DNA from 4 places in the Rahnella sp. BIGb0603 genome. Region 1 is predicted to be linked to each of the others. Evidence: predicted binding sites of a transcription regulator. Region 1 holds the regulator's gene; each other region holds the start of a gene.

What was found. Region 1 encodes PurR, which represses purine synthesis genes. Its sites were predicted from a motif close to CANGCAAACGTTTGCNTG; they were not measured.
Region 2: the regulator PurR is predicted to act here: its motif matches at 2,111-2,128, upstream of purE (5-(carboxyamino)imidazole ribonucleotide mutase).
Region 3: the regulator PurR is predicted to act here: its motif matches at 1,071-1,088, upstream of M2403_RS18505 (NCS2 family permease).
Region 4: the regulator PurR is predicted to act here: its motif matches at 1,254-1,271, upstream of M2403_RS02195 (L-serine ammonia-lyase).

What each region holds. Positions count from the first base shown of each region.
Region 1 is NZ_JANUEX010000001.1:371,818-375,780, forward strand. It holds gene M2403_RS01715 (C40 family peptidase) at 1-288, shown strand, start outside; gene M2403_RS24905 (YnhF family membrane protein) at 453-542, opposite strand; gene purR (HTH-type transcriptional repressor PurR) at 876-1,901, shown strand; gene punR (DNA-binding transcriptional activator PunR) at 1,937-2,842, opposite strand; gene punC (purine nucleoside transporter PunC) at 2,979-3,963, shown strand, end outside.
Region 2 is NZ_JANUEX010000001.1:915,434-919,396, forward strand. It holds gene ppiB (peptidylprolyl isomerase B) at 172-666, shown strand; gene lpxH (UDP-2,3-diacylglucosamine diphosphatase) at 678-1,400, shown strand; gene M2403_RS04395 (tRNA-(ms[2]io[6]A)-hydroxylase) at 1,384-2,016, opposite strand; gene purE (5-(carboxyamino)imidazole ribonucleotide mutase) at 2,197-2,706, shown strand; gene purK (5-(carboxyamino)imidazole ribonucleotide synthase) at 2,703-3,767, shown strand; gene ybbP (putative ABC transporter permease subunit YbbP) at 3,923-3,963, opposite strand, start outside.
Region 3 is NZ_JANUEX010000007.1:86,556-90,518, forward strand. It holds gene M2403_RS18500 (glutathione S-transferase family protein) at 111-779, shown strand; gene M2403_RS18505 (NCS2 family permease) at 1,204-2,571, shown strand; gene M2403_RS18510 (hypothetical protein) at 2,547-3,107, opposite strand; gene M2403_RS18515 (Na+/H+ antiporter) at 3,249-3,963, shown strand, end outside.
Region 4 is NZ_JANUEX010000001.1:476,516-480,478, forward strand. It holds gene pabB (aminodeoxychorismate synthase component 1) at 1-531, shown strand, start outside; gene M2403_RS02190 (CoA pyrophosphatase) at 528-1,130, shown strand; gene M2403_RS02195 (L-serine ammonia-lyase) at 1,299-2,663, shown strand; gene M2403_RS02200 (EAL domain-containing protein) at 3,119-3,963, shown strand, end outside.

The DNA.
Region 1 (3,963 bases):
TATAAAGATTTGATCCGTATTAAAATGCCCCGCACAGCGAATGAAATGTACCACTTGCGCGATGCGGCCCCGGTCAAACGGGGTGAATTAGAATCCGGCGATCTGGTTTTCTTCCGGATTAATAACCGCGGCGCCGCAGACCATGTCGGTGTTTACGTAGGAAACGGGAAGTTTATCCAGTCACCGCGCACCGGCGAAGACATTAAGATCACCTCACTGGGTGACGATTACTGGCAAGATCATTATGTAGGCGCACGACGGGTAATGACCCCTAAGACGATCCGATAATAAACAATTCGTTAAGTCTGAAGTTTCGCTAATCAGCCATTGAATAGCATTTAACGAAGAGTTTCTGCAGGGAAGAGTATCGGCGGAATGGGTGACTGCGTAAAATTGAAAAGGGCGATTCCTGTTATAGGTAATCGCCCTTTTTATTGCGGCTTTCGCGCAAATCAGTTCATCACTGCGGTGAAACTGAAAGCAATAATCACGAGCAAAGCGCAGACCGTAGTGATCAAAGAAAATTTCAGGTTGCTGTCCATTAAACCCCCTTACGGATCAAATTGTGGCGTTCGTATAGCCACACTGAATGTGTGCCAACGCATTTTCTCATAATTCGCATTGAAAATCTTGTGCTGAATGACACCAGGTTCATGACAATTTTACTTCCACTTTCCTGCATTATAAGTGAAAATTGTCGGTTACCACGCCTGTGTGCCGGTCGATTTCACCCGAGAGCATTTCACGCCTCACTCTGAAGAATCCACCCAACGATTTCACTGCCCTTTTCGAAGTCAGCAGTTAAATCCACGCAAGCAAACGATTAACATAATGCTAACGTGCTGAAACACGTGAGCACAGGAGTCATTTTTTACATGGCAACGATTAAAGATGTCGCAAAGCGCGCTGGCGTTTCCACCACAACCGTGTCGCACGTCATCAATAAAACCCGTTTCGTCGCCGAAGAAACCCGAGCCGCGGTTCTCCTTGCAATCAAAGAGTTGCACTATTCTCCCAGCGCTGTGGCACGTAGCCTGAAGGTCAATAACACCAAAACGATCGGTCTTCTGGCAACGTCCAGTGAAGCGCCCTACTTCGCCGAAGTGATTGAGGCCGTGGAAAACAGCTGTTTCTCAAAAGGCTATACGCTGATTTTGTGTAACTCACACAATAATCTGGAGAAGCAACAGGCCTACCTGCAAATGCTGGCGCAAAAACGCGTCGACGGTTTACTTGTGATGTGCGCGGAGTATCCGGACGAATTGCTGAATATGCTTGAAGAATACCGCTCCATCCCGATGGTTGTGATGGACTGGGGCGAAGCGCGTAAGAATTTCACCGACAGCATTATCGATAACGCGTTTGAAGGCGGCTATATGGCCGGACGTTATCTGATTGAACGCGGTCATCGCGATATCGGCGTGATCCCTGGGCAACTGGCGCGAAACACCGGCGGCGGCCGTTTCCAGGGCTTTGTGAAAGCACTGACGGAAGCTAATATTCCTCTTCGTGAAGAATGGGTCGTTCAGGGCGACTTTGAGCCGGAATCGGGCTATCAGGCCATGCACAAAATTCTGATGCAGAAAAACCGCCCGACGGCTGTATTCTGTGGCGGTGACGTGATGGCGATGGGGGCAATCTGTGCCGCCGATGAGCTGGGCCTGCGCGTACCGCAGGATATTTCCGTGATTGGCTATGATAACGTGCGTAACGCGCGCTATTTCTCACCGGCACTGACGACAGTTCATCAGCCAAAAGAACGTCTGGGCGAAATGGCCTTTACCATGCTGCTGGACAGAATTATCAGCAAACGCGAAGAGTCGCAGACCATTGAAGTGCATCCCAAACTGGTTGAGCGCCGTTCCGTGGCCGACGGCCCGTACCGCGATTACCGCCGTTAACTTTCAATAAACGCCTGTGCCGCAGGCGTTTATTGTCAGTCGCGCAACCATTCCCGGTTCATCGTTTCCGTATCGCCCATGTATTCCAGCAGCCACGCCAGCGAAGGCGACGGATTGCTCTGATCCCACGTCAGGCAGCACGGGCTGTCCGGAAAGGTATTTTCCAGCGACAGTACCTGTAATTTTTGCTGTTCAATCCAGGGTGTCACGCGGTGAACCGGCATCATGCCAACACATAAACCTTCGTTCAGACATTCCAACGCACACGTCCAGTCGGGAACCACCAGCCGCCGCTGGTTATCCAGCGTCCAGGTATCGCGTTTCGGCAATGTCCGCGATGTATCTTCCAGGCAAAGCGCCGGATAAGGCCGTAACTGATCGTCACTCAGTATTCCCTGCGTCTGGGCCAGCGGATGTTGCGCGCTGACCACACAATGCCAGTCCATAAAACCCATATCGCGGAAATTGAACCGTCCACCGACGGGGATCGCCCGCGTCGCGCCGATGGCGACATCCGCCCGCCCGTCGACCAGCGCGTCCCAGACACCGTTAAAGACTTCCGAATGAATGATGAGTTCGGTATCAGGGAAATGGCGATAGAAATCCAGCACCAGCTGCCGTGTCCGCACAGGTTTAACGATACGGTCAACGGCCACCCGTAATTCTCCGCGCCAGCCATTGGCGACCTGCTGACACTGGCGGCGGGTCGCTATCATTTTTTTTGTCAGAACCCGCGCTTCGTCGACAAAAACTTTACCGGCAGGAGTCAGAATAACGTCGCGATGTCTGCGTTCAAACAACGGAACGGCCAGCCATTGTTCAAGCTGGCGAACGGTGTAGCTGATGGCAGAAGGAACCCGGTGCAAGTCCTGCGCGGCAGCGCTAAAACTGCCTGTTCGGGCGACGGCATCGACCACTTCAAGTGCATATTCTGACCACATCGTTTAGCCTTCAATATTTTTGATAGCAGATTGCAAATATTAGCGTTTCACAAGCCTGTTATCAAAGCGTTAAACTCCGCATCCGATACGATTTCCGCGTCAAATCATCTGCAATAAATAAATTAAAGAGACAATAATGAAACCCTCACTTGGATTTATGCTCTATCTTGCCGGGCTGAGCATGCTTGGCTTTTTAGCGACCGATATGTACCTTCCGGCCTTCAGCGCGATGCAAAGCAGCCTGATGACCAGCCCGGGCATGATCAGCGCCAGCCTGAGTATTTTCCTTGGCGGCTTTGCCATCGGTCAGCTGTTGTGGGGGCCGTTGTCCGACAAGATTGGCCGCAAGCCGGTATTGCTGATTGGCTTAGCGCTCTTTGTCGTCGGTTGTCTGGGCGTGCTATGGGTTGAGAATGTCCGCGCCCTGCTGGCGCTGCGTTTCCTGCAAGCTGTCGGCGTCTGTGCCGCCGCCGTCACCTGGCAGGCGCTGGTGGTAGATCGCTTTTCTGCCGATGTTGCTAAAAAAACCTTTGCCAGCATCATGCCACTGGTTGCGCTTTCCCCTGCTCTGGCACCTTTGCTGGGCGCCTGGGTTCTCAACCATTTTGACTGGGAAGCGATTTTCGTTCTGCTGACCGCCGTAGCCGTTATCTTGCTTATCACCACGTCCACACTGCGCGAAAATGCGCCAGAGGTTCATGCTCCTGCTGATAAAACCGGTTTCGCGAAGCTTCTCGCTTCCCGGGTTTACAGCGGTAACGTGATGATTTATGCCGCCTGCTCTGCCGGCTTTTTCGCGTGGCTGACTGGTTCCCCGTTTATTCTCAGCGACATGGGGTATTCGCCGGGTGTGATTGGCCTGAGCTATGTTCCACAGACCATTGCTTTCCTTCTTGGCGGTTTTGGGTGTCGTGTGCTGATCAGCAAAACGGATGGGAATAAGATCCTGCCGTGGCTGCTGGCAGGTTATGGCGTCAGTGTGGCGGGTTTGTTCGGCGTGGCTATATTTACTGATGCGAGTCTGGTGAGTCTGTTAATTCCGTTCTGCCTGATGGCTTTGGTGAATGGCGCGATTTATCCCATTGTCGTCGCAAATGCATTAATGCCATTTCCTGCTAATA
Region 2 (3,963 bases), 540 kb from region 1:
AACGGCCATAATATAACGAAAATGATTTCACCGAAACGGCATAAGGCCGCCGGACGGGCTTTAGTGGTCACAAAGGCGCTGCTGACGGCAACTTTTGAGTTATGGTATAAGAAAAGGCTATAGTAACGACTCTTACAGAGAGCACACATCAACATTAGCAGGATGATAATTATGGTCACTTTCCACACCAACCACGGCGACATCGTCATTAAAACTTTCGCTGACAAAGCGCCAGCCACGGTTGAAAACTTCCTGAACTATTGCCGTAAAGGCTTCTACGACAACACAATTTTCCATCGTGTGATTAACGGTTTCATGATCCAGGGCGGCGGTTTTGAGCCAGGCATGAACCAGAAAAACACCGACGCACCTATCGATAACGAAGCGGATAACGGCCTGAAAAACACCAAAGGCACGCTGGCGATGGCGCGTACTAACGATCCGCATTCTGCCACCGCACAGTTCTTCATCAACGTTACTGACAACGATTTCCTTAACCACAGCGGCAAAAACGCGCAGGGTTGGGGCTACTGCGTATTTGCAGAAGTGGTTGAAGGTCAGGACGTGGTTGACGCAATCAAAGCCGTTAAAACGGGCCGCAGCGGTATGCACCAGGACGTTCCAAAAGAAGATGTTGTGATCAAAAGCGTCACCATCAGCGAATAATTAGCGTCGGGATGACCACGTTTTTTATCGCAGATATCCATCTTTGCGCACAGGAACCGGCAATCACTGCCGGTTTTCTGCGTTTTCTTCGCGAAGATGCGCCGCAGGCTGATGCGCTGTACATTCTCGGGGATTTATTCGAAGCCTGGATTGGTGACGATGACCCGGAACCGTTACACGCAGAAATCGCTGCGGCGTTAAACCAGCTCCGCCAGCAAGGCGTGCCCTGCTTTTTCATCCACGGTAACCGCGATTTTCTGCTCGGCAGACGTTTTGCGCGTGAAAGCCTGATGACGCTGCTGCCAGAGAAAAAAGTTCTCGAGCTTTATGGCCGCCGCGTGCTCATCCTGCACGGCGACACGCTGTGTACCGATGACGTTGCCTATCAGAATTTCCGCAAAAAAGTTCATAACCCGTTTATCCAGAAATTATTCCTGATGCTGCCTCTGAAATGGCGACTGGCGATTGCCGCAAAAATGCGCGCCAACAGCAAAGCGTCTAATCAGGGAAAATCGCTGGAAATTATGGACGTGAATCCGCAGGCGGTGATCAGTGAAATGCAGGCGGCAGGCGTCGAGTGGATGATCCACGGGCACACGCACCGCCCGGCTATTCATGATGTGCCTTTAGAAAATAAAACCGGCCACCGCGTAGTACTCGGCGCATGGCACGAAGAAGGCTCGATGGTGAAAGTCACCGCCGGTAACGTGGAACTGATCAGCTTCCCGTTTTAAGCCCGCAGACTGGGACTCCACTGTGGAAGCGGAATTGTTCATCTGGCGTTAAGATCAGTTCCGCTTCAATCCTGCCAAACTCCTCCACCCGTTCACTGATATCGGTTCCCGCATACTGTTCGGCCAGCGCCAGATAATCGGCAAAATGGCGTGATTCTGAGCGCAACAGCGACGTATAAAAGCGTGACAGGGTTTCATCGAGATGCGGAGCAATCTTGGCAAATCGCTCGCAGGAACGCGCTTCGATGTACGCACCAATAATCAGACGGTCCACCAGAATATTCAGGTCATCATGATGGCGGGTATGTTTAATCATACCACTGGCGTAGCGCGACGGTGAAAGCTGGGTATAAGTAATATTGCGTTTCTGCATGATTTCCACCACCTGCTCAAAGTGATGAAGCTCTTCGCGCGCCAGACGTGCCGCGCAAAACAGCAACTCGGTACGCTCAAGATATTTGGTCATCAGGCTCATCGCCGTGGCCGCCGCTTTCTTTTCACAGTTAGCGTGGTCAATCAGCATGACAGTCTGATTTTCAAGCGCCACATCCACCCATAACGCAGGTGTTGCACAGTGAAGAAAATCATAAATCGGTGCCAGTAAAGCCTGCGTCATAGTTCAGTTTCCAGTGGGGATGGCGAATATTATCGTGGCTGGGATTATACAAATCTGTCGCGCACTTCTCATCAAAAATGCACCGTATTCCGGCTACGCAACCGTTTTCCTTGCTTCGTGAGCGTGATATCATTTGCGCCCTCACACGCTTTAAATCCGAATCACAGGAGCTATACAGACATGTCATCCAACGTTACCCCGGCAAAAATCGCCATCGTTATGGGGTCTAAAAGTGACTGGGCGACCATGCAGTTCGCCGCCGAAGTGCTCACAACGCTGAATATTCCTTTCCATGTCGATATCGTCTCCGCACACCGCACGCCGGACAAATTGTTCACCTTTGCTGAACAGGCGTCGGCCAATGGTTTTGATGTGATCATCGCAGGCGCAGGCGGCGCGGCGCATTTACCGGGCATGCTGGCGGCGAAAACGCTGGTGCCGGTGCTCGGCGTGCCGGTGCAAAGCGCGGCCCTGAGCGGCATCGACAGCCTGTATTCCATCGTACAAATGCCGCGCGGTATTCCGGTCGGTACGCTGGCGATTGGTAAAGCGGGTGCCGCTAACGCCGCGTTGCTGGCGGCACAAATTCTGGCGCTGCATGATACTGAAATTGCCAAAAATCTGGCCGCGTGGCGTGTCGCACAAACGGATGAAGTGCTGAATAATCCCGATCCGCGGGAGGAAGCATGAAACCGGTTTGCGTACTCGGAAACGGTCAGTTAGGCAGAATGCTGCGTCAGGCGGGTGAACCGCTGGGGATTGCCGTTTATCCGGTCGGACTTGATGCCGAACCGGAGGCCGTACCTTTTCAGCAAAGCGTGATTACGGCTGAAATTGAACGCTGGCCGGAAACCGCCCTGACCCGCGAACTGGCAACGCATAATGCGTTCGTTAACCGCGATATTTTCCCGCGTCTGGCCGATCGCCTGACGCAGAAACAGTTGCTCGACCAGCTCGGTCTGGCGACTGCGCCGTGGCAATTGCTGGCAGATGCCGCACAATGGCCGCAGGTTTTTTCACAGCTTGGCGAACTGGCGATTGTGAAACGTCGCGTCGGCGGTTATGACGGTCGTGGTCAGTGGCGCTTGCGTTCCGGCGAAGAAAATACATTGCCACAAGATTGCTACGGCGAATGCATCGTTGAGCAGGGCATCAATTTCTCCGGTGAAGTGTCGCTGGTAGGTGCGCGTGGTCACGACGGGAAAACCGTTTTTTATCCGCTGACGCACAATCTGCATCAGGACGGTATTCTGCGCACCAGCGTCGCACTGCCGGAGCCGGACGCTGCGCTGCAACAGCAGGCTGAAAGCATGCTGTCGGCGATTCTGAACGAACTGAATTATGTCGGCGTGATGGCGATGGAATGTTTCGTGGTCAGCGAAGGTTTGCTCATCAACGAACTGGCTCCGCGCGTACATAACAGCGGGCACTGGACGCAAAACGGCGCATCCTACAGCCAGTTTGAAATGCACCTACGTGCCATACTCGGTCTGCCGCTGCCAAAACCGGTGGTCAGTACGCCGTCGGTGATGGTGAATCTGATTGGCACGGATGTGTCAGAACAGTGGCTGAACCTGCCACTGGTCAATCTGCACTGGTACGAGAAAGACGTGCGTCCGGGTCGTAAAGTCGGACACCTGAATCTCAATGATGCCAGCGCCAGCCTGCTGAAAGAAAACCTGAATGCACTGATCCCGATGCTGCCGGCCGAATATGCCAGCGGCATTGAATGGGCAGTTGAAAAGCTTTGATTTGAGCACCTCCTTATTAAAAGGAGATGCTCTGGTAACCTAAATAATTCGAGTTACAGGAAGGCGGCAAGTCAAGGAATCCCGATGAGCTTACTCAGGTAAGTGATTCGGATGACTGAACGCAGCCAACGCACCTGTGGCTCGAAGTATGACGGTTACGAGTCGTATTGCCTGAACAGCGCCCGCCCCCGCAGCA
Region 3 (3,963 bases), on a different contig from region 1:
GCGGCTAATAAACCCGATAAACATCATGGTTTTTAAATGAATATGTTCCGGCTATTCAGGCCTTGTCTATAGTTAACAAATAATTAAATGAAACAGAGCGGAAGGTATTTATGATCACAGTGCATCATTTGGATAATTCACGTTCGCAGCGAATCTTATGGATGCTTGAGGAATTGAGTGTCCCGTATGAAATTCAGCATTATCAACGGGATAAAAAGTCGATGCTGGCGCCTGCTGCGCTGAAAAAAGTGCATCCTCTGGGCAAGTCACCGGTGCTGGAAGACAACGGGCTGATCCTTGCGGAGTCCGGCGCCATCATTGAATACTTGCAGGAAGTTTATGATGAAGGCAGCACGCTTAAACCGTCGGCCTTCGCTGAACGTCAGCAATACCGCTACTGGATGCATTATGCGGAAGGTTCCCTGATGCCGTTGCTGGTGATGAAACTGATTTTCAGCCGCTTAGGCAAACCGCCGATGCCGTGGCTTATCCGTCCGCTGGCGGGCGCAATCGGACAGGGTGTGCAGAAAAATTATCTGGATAAACAAATTTATACCCATATGGATTATCTGGAGAAACATCTCGCCACCCATCCTTATTTCGCCGGGTATCAGTTCAGCGCGGCGGATATTCAGATGAGTTTCCCGATAGAAGCTATAAATGCCCGCGCCGGACTCGGACAATACCCACACTTAAATGCATGGTTATCGAATGTGACCGCGCGTCCGGCTTATCAGAAGGCGCTGGAAAACGGCGGACCTTTCACGATATTGCGTTAAGTCCGGGGTATTTTGTTGCGCTCGTGCGTGCCGTGATTGTCGTCATGAGCGCAATATCATCAGCCCGTGAAATCATCCTGTTCTTGTCCGTTTTGCTTTTGCCGTTCATCGCGGAAAAAAATTGATGCGCAACCGATACCGCACAGCAAATCGCCAGCCGGCTGAATTTACATCACAACCGCGTTTTTATTGACCGAACAACGGTAAATTGTCGTCGATCGTAGTTGAAATGTGGGGTTTAAAGGCCGGATAATCGTTTGCTTAATTTTTCAGACCCGCCATACGCGATGTGAGTTAAACGTTTGCCTTGTAGATCTGACGCTGATTTCGGCGGTTTCAGGCTACGGGTAAGGAAGCGAACGTGCAGAAACGATTTCATAATGACCACGCCGGCTAATCAGTAAAGACATTCAGAGGATTTTCCATGTCGAGTCAACACCCTCAGACGGGCAGCGCTGTTGCGCCAAAAGGCCCGTTTGATGCATTTTTCAAAATCAGTGCGCGTGGCAGCAACGTCCGTCAGGAAGTGATCGCCGGTTTAACGACGTTTCTGGCGATGGTTTATTCGGTGATTGTAGTGCCGTCCATGCTGGGTAAAGCCGGATTTTCGCCGAGCGCGGTGTTTGTCGCGACCTGTCTGGTTGCCGGTTTTGGCTCGCTGCTGATGGGCTTGTGGGCGAATCTGCCGCTGGCGATTGGCTGTGCGATTTCACTGACGGCGTTCACGGCATTCAGCCTGGTGCTCGGCCAGCACATCAGTGTGCCCGTGGCGTTAGGCGCAGTATTCCTGATGGGCGTGCTGTTCACGATTATCTCGGTCACCGGGATCCGGTCGTGGATTTTGCGCAACCTGCCGACCGGCGTTGCGCATGGCACCGGCATCGGTATCGGCCTGTTCCTGTTGTTAATCGCTGCCAACGGCGTCGGCCTGGTGGTGAAAAACCCGCTGGACGGTTTACCGGTCGCGTTGGGCGCATTTACCTCTTTCCCGGTGGTGATGACCTTGCTCGGCCTGGCGGTGATTTTCGGCCTTGAGAAACTGCGCGTTCCCGGCGGCATTCTGCTGGTGATCATCGCGATTTCCGTGATTGGTTTGATTTTCGATCCTGCGGTGAAATATCAGGGCCTGTTCGCGATGCCTTCCCTGGCGGGCGCAGACGGCAAATCGGTCATTTTCGATCTCGATATCATGGGCGCGCTGAAAGCGGCCGTGCTGCCAAGCGTTCTGGCGCTGGTCATGACGGCGGTCTTTGATGCGACCGGCACCATCCGCGCCGTTGCCGGGCAGGCAAACCTGCTCGACGAAAACGGCCAGATCATCAGCGGCGGCAAAGCTCTGACGGCGGACTCCGTAAGCAGCATCTTTGCCTCTCTTGTCGGCGCATCACCGGCAGCGGTCTACATTGAATCGGCAGCGGGTACAGCGGCAGGCGGCAAAACCGGCCTGACCGCCACCGTCGTCGGAGTTCTTTTTCTGCTGATGTTGTTCCTGTCACCGTTATCTTATCTGGTTCCGGCTTACGCGACCGCGCCAGCGCTGATGTACGTCGGCCTGCTGATGCTCAGCAACGTGACCAAACTGGATTTCAACGACTTCGTTGATGCGATGTCCGGCCTGTTGTGCGCGGTATTCATCGTGCTGACCTGTAACATCGTCACCGGCATCATGCTGGGCTTCAGCGCGCTGGTGATTGGCCGTATCTTCTCCGGAGAATGGCGCAAGCTGAACGTCGGAACGGTGGTTATCGCTGTGGCGCTCGTGGTGTTTTATGCGGGCGGATGGGCGATCTGAATGCCAGGCCGGGCATTCGGGACGGCCATTTCTGACGGTGAAAGTTTCGGTTTTTCATGTGCGGTTATCACATGGCCTTTCGCGCTGAAACCGAGCAGAGAGGAAAGTGCTTTTCCTCTCTGCACTCTCCTCGCTTTTTTACTTCGCGCTGTCGCTCGATGGCTATGTTTCAGCAACCGCTGCGACAGGCTGGAAATCTTGCCGCTGCGCGGTTCCCTCTCTCGGTCCTGAAGCCCTGGGTCTTCAGGCCGCTCCGTTCGGCAAGATTTCTGAATCGCCCGCACAATCTTAAATTCAAAACCGATCTGCTTTTCAGAGAGTGAAATGGCGTGATTAAAAATTTTGCTGAACGGAGCGGCTTCGAGACCTGTGGCTCGAAGACCGAGAGAAGGAACCGCGCAGAGGCAATATTTTGCGCCACACACTAATGTACCGAGACATGTCCATCGACCCAGCGATAGCGCGCAGTTTAAAAACGCAGGATTCCAAAGGGTTTCGTTTAAAAGCCTTTGTGCCAGTTTGGGCGGCGAGCCCAAGGTTTTGACCTTGTCATAAACGTCAGTGCGTCGTAACCGCACGCATCGATTTAAAACATGTCCTCTTTTGATCTACTATTCCCTCTGTATGTGTCAGACCCCGTCTGATTGAAATCATAAAAACAAGAGTCTAAGGAAAGCATGGAAATCTTCTTTACCATTCTGATTTTGATTCTGGTGGTGTCGCTCTCCGGTGTCGTCACCAGAATGTTGCCGTTTCAGGTTCCTCTTCCATTAATGCAGATTGCTGTCGGTGCTTTGCTGGCCTGGCCGAATTTTGGTCTGCATGTGGATTTCGATCCGGAACTATTTCTCGTCCTCTTCATCCCGCCGTTGCTGTTCGCCGATGGCTGGAAAACTCCGACCCGTGAATTCCTCCACCACGGGCGCGAAATTCTCGGGCTGGCACTGGTGCTGGTGTTGCTCACCGTCGTCGGTATCGGTTATCTGATTTATATGATGGTGCCGGATATTCCACTGGTTGCGGCGTTTGCGCTGGCGGCGGTGCTGTCTCCGACCGATGCCGTGGCATTGGGCGGAATTGTGGGCAAGGGCCGCATTCCGAAGTCGATCATGGGCGTGCTGGAAGGTGAAGCGCTGATGAATGACGCGTCCGGCCTGGTGTCCCTCAAATTTGCGATTGCCGTGGCGATGGGCACCATGATTTTCACCGTCGGCGGCGCGACCGTTGAGTTCCTCAAAGTCGCCATCGGCGGCCTGATGGCGGGTGTCGCGGTGACGTGGCTGTACAGTAAATCGCTGCGCATCATGAGCCGCTGGAGCGGCGATGACCCGGCGACACAAATCGTTTTCCTGTTGCTGCTGCCGTTCGCGTCTTATCTGATTGCTGAACACA
Region 4 (3,963 bases), 100 kb from region 1:
GAGGATCCCGCAGAAGATGTGCGTCAGGCTGAGCGTCTGGCGGCATCGGAAAAAGATCGTGCGGAAAATCTGATGATCGTCGATTTATTGCGAAATGACATTGGCCGCGTTGCAACGCCGGGCAGCGTGCGCGTTCCCGAATTATTCATAGTCGAGCCTTTCCCTGCGGTTCATCATCTTGTAAGTACCATCACCGCAGAACTGCCGGAAGCGTGCCACGCCAGTGCGTTGCTGCGCGCCTGTTTTCCTGGCGGCTCAATTACCGGTGCACCGAAAGTCCGCGCAATGGAAATCATCGAAGAGCTTGAGCCACAGCGACGCAACGGTTACTGCGGCAGCATTGCATACATCAGTTGCTGCGGCACGATGGACAGTAATATCACCATCCGCACGCTGCTGACGGCGAAAGGGAAAATTTACTGCTGGGCAGGCGGCGGGATTGTGGCTGACAGCCAGGAACAGGCAGAATATCAGGAAACGTTCGATAAAATTGCCCGCATACTGCCTCAGTTAGGAGACGTTCAGCCGTGACTTTGCTGGAACAACACGCACCCGTGCAGACTTTTTCCCCCGCGGTGGAAGATTTCATCCTGCGTTTTCAGTTGCAGCAACCGCGTATGCCTGCCCCCGCATTGCGCGGAACCCGTCACGCCGCCGTCTTAATTCCGATTATCTGCCGGAAAGAGCCGACAATCTTACTGACGCGCCGTTCCGATCAGCTGCGCAAACACCCCGGTCAGGTCGCCTTTCCCGGCGGCGCAGCCGATGCAACGGATACCTCAATTATTGCCACCGCGCTGCGGGAAGCTCAGGAAGAAGTCGCCATTGAGCCGGAACAGGTACACGTTTTAGGCACGCTTTCACCGCAGGACAGCAGCAGCGGTTTCCAGGTGACGCCGGTTGTCGGACTGTTGCCGGTCGATGTAACGTTCCATCCGGCTGAGGATGAAGTCGCCGAGCTGTTTGAAATGCCCTTGCAGGAAGCGTTTGATCTTGCCCGCTATCACACTCTGGATATTCATCGCAGAGGCATCCATCACCGGGTGTATTTATCCTGGTATCAGCAGCAATTTGTCTGGGGACTCACGGCGGCGATCATCCGCCAGCTCGCCCGGCAGGTTGAAGCCTGAGCCCGCTGATTACATTCCGATCACACTTTTGCATCAAATAAGTTTATTTCATGCGAAAAATGAAACTTTTGCCCCTCAGGCCTTTTAAACTATAGATTGAGCCACAAGTTGAGTTGTGGCTGTCAGGGATCCCGTTCCCTGCCGTAATTCATTACAGGAGTATTCGACGTGATTAGCGTTTTCGACATGTTCAAGGTCGGGATTGGCCCTTCCAGTTCCCATACTTTGGGCCCGATGAAAGCCGGGAAACAGTTCGCTGATGACCTGCTCGAAAAGGGCATGATGCCTGCCGTTACGCGTGTCGCCGTGGACGTTTTTGGTTCCCTGTCTCTCACAGGCAAGGGCCACCACACAGATATCGCCATTATTTTAGGTCTGGCGGGTAACCAGCCAGATACCGTCGACATCGACGGCATTCCCCATTTTATTCGCGACGTTGAGCAGCGTCAGCGCCTGCCGCTGGGTGAAACTCAGCATGAAGTCGATTTCCCCCGTGACACCGGCATGGTGTTTCGCGGTGAGAATTTACCGCGCCATGAAAATGCGATGCAAATTCATGCCTTTGCGGGCGACAAAATGATTTACAGCAAAACCTACTACTCCGTCGGTGGGGGTTTTATTGTCGATGACGAGCATTTCGGTCAGCCGGTGCTTGATGAAGTGACGGTCCCTTACAGCTTCAATTCCGCCAGCGAAATGCTGGCCAAATGCAAGGAAACCGGCCTTTCGTTGTCAGGTTTGATGATGAAAAATGAGCTCGCCCAGCACAGCAAACAGGACATCGAACAGTATTTCGAGAAAATCTGGCACACCATGCAGGCCTGTATCGACCGTGGCCTGAATACGGAAGGCGTTCTGCCTGGCCCGCTTCGCGTTCCGCGTCGAGCGTCTGCCTTGCGCAGAATGCTGGTGTCCAACGATAAACTGTCTAATGACCCGATGAACGTGATCGACTGGGTGAACATGTTTGCCCTGGCCGTGAACGAAGAAAATGCGGCCGGCGGGCGTGTGGTGACGGCGCCGACGAACGGCGCCTGCGGGATTGTTCCGGCGGTGCTGGCGTATTATGACCAGTTTATTCAGTCAGTCAGCCCGGATATTTACCTGCGTTATTTCCTGACCTCCGGCGCGATTGGCATTCTTTACAAGATGAATGCGTCGATTTCGGGTGCGGAAGTCGGCTGTCAGGGCGAAGTCGGCGTGGCCTGTTCTATGGCCGCGGCGGGCCTGACAGAACTGCTGGGCGGCAGCCCGGAGCAGGTGTGCGTGGCAGCGGAAATTGGCATGGAACACAATCTGGGCTTAACCTGCGACCCGGTTGCCGGGCAGGTTCAGGTTCCGTGCATCGAACGTAACGCGATTGCTTCCGTAAAAGCCATCAACGCCGCACGCATGGCCTTGCGCCGGACCAGTGAGCCACGCGTTTCGCTGGATAAAGTGATCGAGACCATGTACGAAACGGGCAAAGATATGAACTCGAAGTACCGCGAAACGTCCCGCGGCGGTTTAGCCATTAAGGTTCAGTGCGACTAATCATTTGCAGGATTTTTCGTCTCCAGGCGGCTGGCGGGTTGCATCATTTTTGGCCCGCTTGCCGCAGGAAATACCACTCCGGTGGGAGCCGGTAGCAATAAAACCTTCGCTAACAACAACCTGTTGTATTATCAATACATAATGGTAGTGACACTTGCATTATACCCTGCAGGTACGGCATGCTGATTTCCGCCTGATTTTCCCGTTCAGAGAACCTCTCTATACACTGAAGATACATGCAAAAAATGTACAGAAAAACATACGTGACAACGTCACCGATACGGATTTTCTTTGATTTTTGCCGGGAAAATTAGGGAGTTTTCCATAACTCAGGGAGAGCGTCCGGCGATTTACAGCTACTATCAATAATAACAACACGGCTGTTACGCATCGGTAAACCTTTAATAATAATAATTTTGAGCCTGCATTTAACACGGGATAAAAGGATTAGAACGATGCTGTTCTCCCAGACCGGTCTTGCGAAGTATCGTTACTATCGCATTGCGCTTGCCTGCGCAATGGGGATATGTACATTGCTTCTGACTCTTGGCATTCGCATTTACGAACAAGCTCAGGTCATCGCAGAAGATCAACAACGCGTGGCTATCCACACCGTTGAAAAATTGGAGAAATTACTTGAACCTGCGTCACCCGCAGGAAGAGCGATTCCTATCGACCAGACGCTAAGCTGCAACGCGCTGCAACCGGTCATGCAACAAACTGTCGCCCGTATGCAAACGCTGCGATCCATCAGCCTGGTCAGTAATGGCACCATCATCTGTTCGAGCCTGATCGGGGCTTTAGATCTTAATTTCAACAAAACACTGCCTAATCTGGCACAGGGTAAAACTCAGCTAGATCTGCGTGCGTCAAAATGGAGCAAGGTGGATGCGCCGACGCTGGTTCTCTGGCAACCGACCACGCCGGATAATCTCAACGGCGAGCTGTTTGTTTATAACATCGGTGTCCTTTCGAACTTTCTGCTTGAGCCGCAACCCCCCTACGCCAGCCACATCGTATTAAATGTCGGAAGACAAAATCTCGAATACGGCAGTGACGAGATTGTGGAAAGCAGTCACCTCCCGCAGCCAGCATTGCTGAGCGTCAGTTCTGATAAATACGATTTTTCCGTATCGCTTTATGGCGAAGAAGCCAGCGATTTAGCCTGGAGTGAACTGTTATCTCATCTGCCCCTTTCTGTATTAATCAGCCTGCTGACCGCCACCGCGGTTTATCTGCTTTCCGGCAGCCGGATCAGTCTGGCTTATCCGATCAGTCACGGGATTTCGCACCGCGAATT